DNA from 2 places in the Geobacillus sp. G4 genome. Region 2 is predicted to be linked to the other one. Evidence: a T-box and tRNA genes for the amino acid it is inferred to sense, from the RefSeq annotation. Region 2 holds a T-box; the other holds one or more tRNA genes.
The links. The T-box of region 2 lies ahead of alaS (alanine--tRNA ligase). A T-box ahead of a tRNA ligase gene usually reads a tRNA of that ligase, here a tRNA-Ala.
Positions count from the first base shown of each region.

Region 1: it has a tRNA-Ala gene. The T-box ahead of alaS (alanine--tRNA ligase) is inferred to sense a tRNA for this amino acid. The anticodon was not compared.

Region 1 covers NZ_JBEPJY010000005.1:1,389-4,808, reverse strand. The annotation lists gene ABS784_RS07470 (DnaD domain protein) at 1-1,114, shown strand, start outside; tRNA gene ABS784_RS07465 (tRNA-Ala) at 1,346-1,418, opposite strand; gene ABS784_RS07460 (MgtC/SapB family protein) at 1,491-2,168, opposite strand; gene ABS784_RS07455 (DMT family transporter) at 2,295-3,203, shown strand; gene ABS784_RS07450 (protein-glutamine gamma-glutamyltransferase) at 3,174-3,420, opposite strand, start outside.
Region 2 covers NZ_JBEPJY010000002.1:39,072-42,491, reverse strand. The annotation lists gene ABS784_RS02500 (AI-2E family transporter) at 113-1,174, shown strand; T-box leader at 1,222-1,446, shown strand; gene alaS (alanine--tRNA ligase) at 1,493-3,420, shown strand, end outside.

The sequences.
Region 1 (3,420 bases), on a different contig from region 2:
GTCGGAAAGCACGATTCGCCGGATCATTCTTAAACTGGAAAAAATGGGGATCATCGTCGCGGCGAATTTCAACCGCTCCAAGATCGATAAAACGAAATGGTATCGGATCGACTATGACAAACTGGCCGAAATAACGAAAGAAATATCAGAAATGTCGGACGGACAACATGGGCAGGCGGCAGATGATGGCGTGATGACCGCGCACAATGGTGTTTCGATCGTTCAAGGTGCGGTTTCGTTCACTCAAAACGGGGTTTCGTTCGTTCACGATGAGGGTTTGACGACGCACGATGGGGATTCGATTGTGCAAGATGGCATCTCGGCCGTTCAAGGCGGCGCTTCTGTGGTTCAAGGGGGGATGTTGACGGCTCAAGATGGCATTTTGACGGTTCAAAATAGGGTTTTGCCCACTGAAGATGGGGGGTCGATGAGGCAAAGCAGCGTTTCGACGATTCAACAAGATCAGATTTCGGCCGTTTACGATGGCGTTTCGATCGGCCAAAATGAGCAGACGATGGGCGAAACAGTCCGTCCATTTGCACAAAATGAACCATCCAGCTGGTCAAACTGGGCGGTCGAGGTGCTCAATTTGACAAGACCAATACCAGAGACGACAACAGAGATGACATCAGAGATCAAAAGAGAAGACGAAGAAGACGCGCGCGTGCGCACATACAAGGAGATCGTTCGCTTCTGTGAGGAAAACGGGTTTGGCGTGATCGGCGATTATTTGCGGGAAAAGATCAATGCATGGGTGGACGATGCGTCCGAGGAATTGGTGTTGGAAGCATTGAAAATCGCGGTGGAAAACGGCGCCAAACGGTGGGTGTACGTGGAAACGATTTTGCGCGACTGGACGGAAAAAGGGTATCGCACCGTGGACGAAGTGCGCGCCGCGCGGTTGGCGTTTCGAAAAGAGCGGATGAAGCAACGATCCGCCCCGCCTTCATCCGATGGCGGCAGAACGATGCGGAAACCGATCCGCACCGAGATCGTGCCGGATTGGCTGAAGATGGATTACAGCCAGCCGGAAGACGACGACTTTGACATCGAGCAGGCGCGCCGTGAGTTGGAGGAACGTCTGAAAAAATACAAAACCAACCCGGACGGATGAAGCCGAAGGGCGTAAGAGTCCGAGGAGTCTCATCTCATGACGGGACGTGAACCGAGCGATTTCTTGTGTGCCCCACGATTTGAGGTTCAGTCAGGTCGTTCACTGGTGCTGGCGCCCCTTCACGTTTAGATGGTGGGAGGCTTCTTTTGGGAATTTGTTCACAGGGGGATGGCTCATCGCCATCTCCCGAAACGAAAATAAAAAACCCTTGCACGGCAAGGGTTGGGCAAATGGAGCATACCGGGCTCGAACCGGTGACCTTCGCGCTGCCAGCACGACGCTCTCCCAACTGAGCTAATGCCCCAAAAAAGGATATGGATGATCTGTCCATGTCCCATTATATATATGGATGCGGACAATTGCAATCCTTTTTTGATCACCCGCTTTCAATATCAACGTGCACGACATCGTCAATGGAGCGGATGACGTAGTAAAGTTCGGCGGTCGAGCGCTTTTGGTCAATGACGGCTCTTAGTTTCAGCAAATGTTCATTCTCTTCAACGTCTTTAATGCGCATCGTTTTAATGTTGATGTCCTGTTGTTTTAAATGGTCGATGACCTTTGTAATGTTTTTGGCGTCCGCCACGGTGATTTGCAACAGCACCTCTTTTTCGCGCAGCTGCTTTGGTCCAAAAAAATTGATCAAAAACGGAATGAGTTCCACACTGACAATGAGAAGCGCGACGCCGAACGCCGATTCCCAATAGAAGCCTGCGCCGACCGCTACTCCAATCCCTGCCGCCCCCCAAATGATCGCGGCGGTCGTCAGCCCGGTGATGCTGTCGTTGCCGCGGCGCAAAATGACGCCTGCTCCTAAAAAACCGACCCCGGACACAATTTGCGCCGCCAGTCGAAGCGGGTCCATCGTAATATGGTCTTTGAGCGGAAAGACGTACGCCGATTCGATCGAAACGATTGTAAGCAAGCAGCTGGAAATGGAAATCACAAGACACGTTTTCAAACCGACCGGTTTTCGCTTCAATTCCCGTTCCAGCCCAATGATCAGCCCGAGAATGGCGGAAATCCCTAGTTTGAGGAACGGATCAAACATCATCGTTTCTCACCTCGTTCATGGTATAATGTAAGAAAACGTTCGTGAACCATTTTTGTCCGCCCTTCCGCATGAAAGTGGTAGATCAGGGCGCACACTCCTTTTCGTAGAAAGTGAGTTGGCAGAAACATGAAGCCGCCAAGCACAGCAAAGGCTTATGCCGCTCTATTCATCGGCGCGCTTGCCGTGTCAACATCGGCCATTTTCGTCAAATGGTCGCAGGCGCCGTCCGCGGTGATCGCCTTTTATCGGCTCTTTTTGGCCGTCGCCATCATGACGCCGTTGTTCCTCCGGCATCGAAGCGAACTCCGAGGCGTCTCCCGGCGCGATTGGCTGTTTTCGCTTTGTTCTGGGGTTTTGCTTGCCTTTCATTTTATCCTTTGGTTTGAATCGCTCGACTATACATCCGTCGCCAGTTCGGTCGTGCTTGTGACGCTGCAGCCGCTGTTTGCCTTCGCAGGCGGCGCGTTGTTTTTCCGCGAACGGTTGACCGTCGGCGCGGTCGGGAGCGCGGTGTTGGCCATTATCGGCAGCATCCTCATCAGCTGGGGAGACTTCCGCGTCAGCGGGGAAGCGCTGTACGGCGATGGATTGGCGCTGCTTGCGTGCGCGTTTGTAACGGCGTATTGGCTGTTCGGCCAAGAGGTGCGACAACGGTTGTCATTGATGACGTATACCTATATCGTCTATAGCATCAGCGCGGCGGTGTTGTGGCTGTACGCGATGCTGTTTCGCCTTTCGCTGACGGCGTATCAGCTGACGGATTGGCTTTGTTTTCTCGCCCTCGCCGTCATTCCAACGCTGCTCGGCCATTCGGTGATGAACTGGGCGGTCAAATGGGTCAGCGCCTCGACGGTGTCGATGGCGATTTTATTTGAACCGATCGGCGCTTCCGCCTTGGCCTACTGGCTGTTTGGCGAACCGATCCGTCCGTTTCAATGGATCGGCGGTATTTTTATTTTAACAGGAATCGCCCTGTATTTGTGGGAGAAAAACGAAAAAGGTCCGCTAACGGTGCAAGAACGCAGCGGACCCTAGCGTTCCAAAGATAAAGGAAGAGCGGCGGATCGGCAGGCGGAATTCATCGAAGCCGCGGGCGAATTGGGACAAATAAGCGAAATCGACTTGCGTGATATCGGGAAGCAGGTAAGCGGATTTCGTGGCTCCCCGCTTTCGTTTTCGATTGAGCGCGGCGATGATGCCCTCCTTTGTTTGAATGCCGATGCCATGCCCGTAAAAGAAGCCGTCGCCTAAG
Region 2 (3,420 bases):
TCGCCCTCGCCTTTGCGCGGGGGCGTCGCCTTGTGGCTGTCAAATAGTGCTAAAAGCGGTGAAGGCATATTTCCCGCCGCATCTCCTACACTAAACGGTAGGAGGTGTGGCGATGGGCGAGCAACAATGGCTGTCGTTCTTTCGCATCGGAAAATGGCTGCTCATGACGGCAATCATCTATTTGATCGTTCGGATGAAAGACGTTTGGCGGCCGGTCATTGATTTTATCGCAACGGTGTTGACGCCGTTTTTGCTGGCGTCGTTTATTACGTATTTGCTCTACCCGCTTGTAGAATCCATCCATCGCAAAGGAATGCCGCGCGCCCTTGCCATTTTGTTGATTTATTTGTTGTTTTTCGGTTTGGTCGGCTACGGCTTGTACCGCGGCGTGCCGCTATTCATCGCCCAGTTGCGTGAACTGGATGAACAGCTGCCGTCTTTGATGAATACATACCGCCAATGGGTGCGCCACATCCACGACGAGACGTCGAATTGGCCGCTTGAGGTGCACACACGCATCGAGGCGATGTTTGCCGAGATCGAGCAGGCAGCGGCGGCCGCCGTCGCGATGGCGATCAACGCCGCCAAATCGTTCATCGGTTCGGCGGCGACGCTGTTGATCATTCCGTTTATCGTCTTCTATATGTTAAAAGACATCGATGTGTTGAAAAAAGCGATTTGGTACATGACACCGAAGCGGTGGCGTGGGCCGGGGATGACGTTTTTGAAGGATGTCGATGAATCGCTCGGCGGCTACATTCGCGGCCAGCTGTTCGTCTGTGCGGCGATCGGTCTGGCAGCGGCGCTCGGCTTGTGGCTTGCGGGCATGGATTATCCGCTGTTGCTCGGCTTTGTCATTGGCGTGACGAACATCATCCCGTATTTTGGCCCGCTGATCGGCGCCGTTCCAGCGGTCATTTTGGCTGCCACCGTCTCGCTGAAAATGGTCGTGATCGTGCTTGTCATCATTTTTACCTTGCAGTTTTTAGAAGGGAACATCTTGTCGCCGTTGATCGTCGGCAAAAGCGTGCATATGCATCCGCTTGTCATTATGCTCGCCCTCTTTGCCGGCGGCGAGCTCGCCGGCGTGCTCGGCCTCATTCTCGCCGTTCCGACGGCGGCGGTGCTGAAAGTGGCCATCGCCCATTGGAAAGAGCATTATGCTTCGCATTGACAAATGCTCTCTGCTTGTCTATAATCTTTCAATGAAAAAAGCGAATACATAACGCGATGACGGATCGAGTATGTTGCAGTCCATCTTAACGCGCGAGCTCGCGCACAGAGAGGAATTTCCGCGGCTGAAAGAAATTCCAGATGAAGGGCAACAGAAGGCTAATCCGGAGCGCAGGCAAAACCTGACGCAAGGCTGCGTTACGGCCAAAGAGGTGATGGGCGTTTTTTGCCCATAAACAGGGTGGTACCGCGAGCATAACTCTCGTCCCTGCAGGGGATGGGAGTTTTTTTATATAAAAGGCGAAAGGGGAGGATCATCATGAAAAAGCTGACATCCGCCCAAGTGCGGCGCATGTTTTTAGAGTTTTTCCAAGAAAAAGGCCATGCGGTTGAGCCGAGCGCATCGCTCATTCCGGTCGACGACCCGTCGCTGTTGTGGATCAACAGCGGCGTCGCGACGTTGAAAAAATACTTTGACGGGCGCATCGTTCCGGAAAACCCGCGCATTTGCAACGCGCAAAAATCGATCCGCACCAACGACATCGAAAACGTCGGGAAAACGGCGCGCCACCATACGTTTTTTGAAATGCTCGGCAACTTTTCGATCGGCGATTACTTCAAGCGGGAAGCGATCCATTGGGCATGGGAGTTTTTGACGAGCGACAAATGGATCGGTTTTGATCCGGAACGGTTGTCCGTCACCGTCCATCCGGAAGACGAGGAAGCGTACAACATTTGGCGCAACGAAATCGGCTTGCCGGAAGAGCGGATCATTCGCCTTGAAGGCAACTTCTGGGACATCGGCGAAGGCCCGAGCGGTCCGAACACGGAAATCTTTTACGACCGCGGCGAAGCGTTCGGCAACGACCCGAACGATCCGGAGCTGTACCCAGGCGGGGAAAATGACCGCTATTTAGAAGTATGGAACCTTGTCTTTTCGCAGTTTAACCATAACCCGGACGGCACGTACACGCCGCTGCCGAAGAAAAACATCGACACCGGCATGGGCTTGGAGCGGATGTGCTCGATTTTGCAAGACGTGCCGACGAACTTTGAAACCGACTTGTTCCTGCCGATCATCCGCGCGACCGAGCAGATCGCCGGCGAGCGGTATGGCGAAGATCCGGACAAAGACGTCGCCTTTAAGGTGATCGCCGACCATATTCGAGCCGTGACGTTCGCGATCGGCGACGGGGCGCTGCCGTCAAATGAGGGCCGCGGTTATGTGCTGCGCCGCCTGCTCCGCCGCGCGGTGCGCTATGCGAAACATATCGGCATTGACCGTCCGTTTATGTACGAACTCGTCCCGGTCGTCGGCGAGATTATGCACGACTACTATCCGGAGGTGAAAGAAAAAGCCGATTTCATCGCCCGCGTCATCCGGACGGAAGAAGAACGGTTCCATGAAACGCTCCATGAAGGGCTCGCCATATTGGCGGAGGTGATCGAAAAGGCGAAAGAGCAAGGAAGCGACGTCATTCCGGGCGAGGAAGCGTTCCGCCTGTATGATACGTACGGCTTTCCGATCGAGCTGACGGAAGAGTACGCCGCTGAAGCGGGCATGACGGTCGACCATGCCGGATTTGAGCGCGAGATGGAGCGGCAACGCGAACGGGCGCGCGCGGCCCGGCAAGATGTCGATTCGATGCAAGTCCAAGGCGGAGTGCTCGGTGACATTAAAGATGAAAGCCGGTTTGTCGGCTACGATGAGCTTGTTGCCGCATCGACGGTCATCGCCATCGTCAAAGACGGGCGGCTTGTCGAGGAAGTGAAAGCCGGCGAAGAGGCGCAAATCATCGTCGATGTGACGCCATTTTACGCCGAAAGCGGCGGACAAATCGCTGACCAAGGCGTGTTTGAAAGCGAAACAGGAACAGCGGTCGTCAAAGATGTGCAAAAAGCGCCGAACGGCCAACATCTTCATGCGATCATCGTCGAACGCGGAACGGTGAAAAAAGGATCCCGCTATACGGCGCGCGTCGATGAAGCAAAGCGGATGCGCATCGTAAAAAACCATACGGCGACCCATTTGCTCCATCAAGCGCTAAAAGACGTGCTCGGCCGCCATGTCAACCAAGCGGGGTCGCTTGTCGCCCCGGACCGGCTTCGTTTTGACTTCACCCATTTTGGGCAAGTGAAGCCAGAGGAGCTCGAGCGCATCGAAGCCATCGTCAACGAACAAATTTGGAAAAGCCTCCCGGTTGACATTTTTTATAAACCGCTCGAGGAAGCGAAAGCGATGGGCGC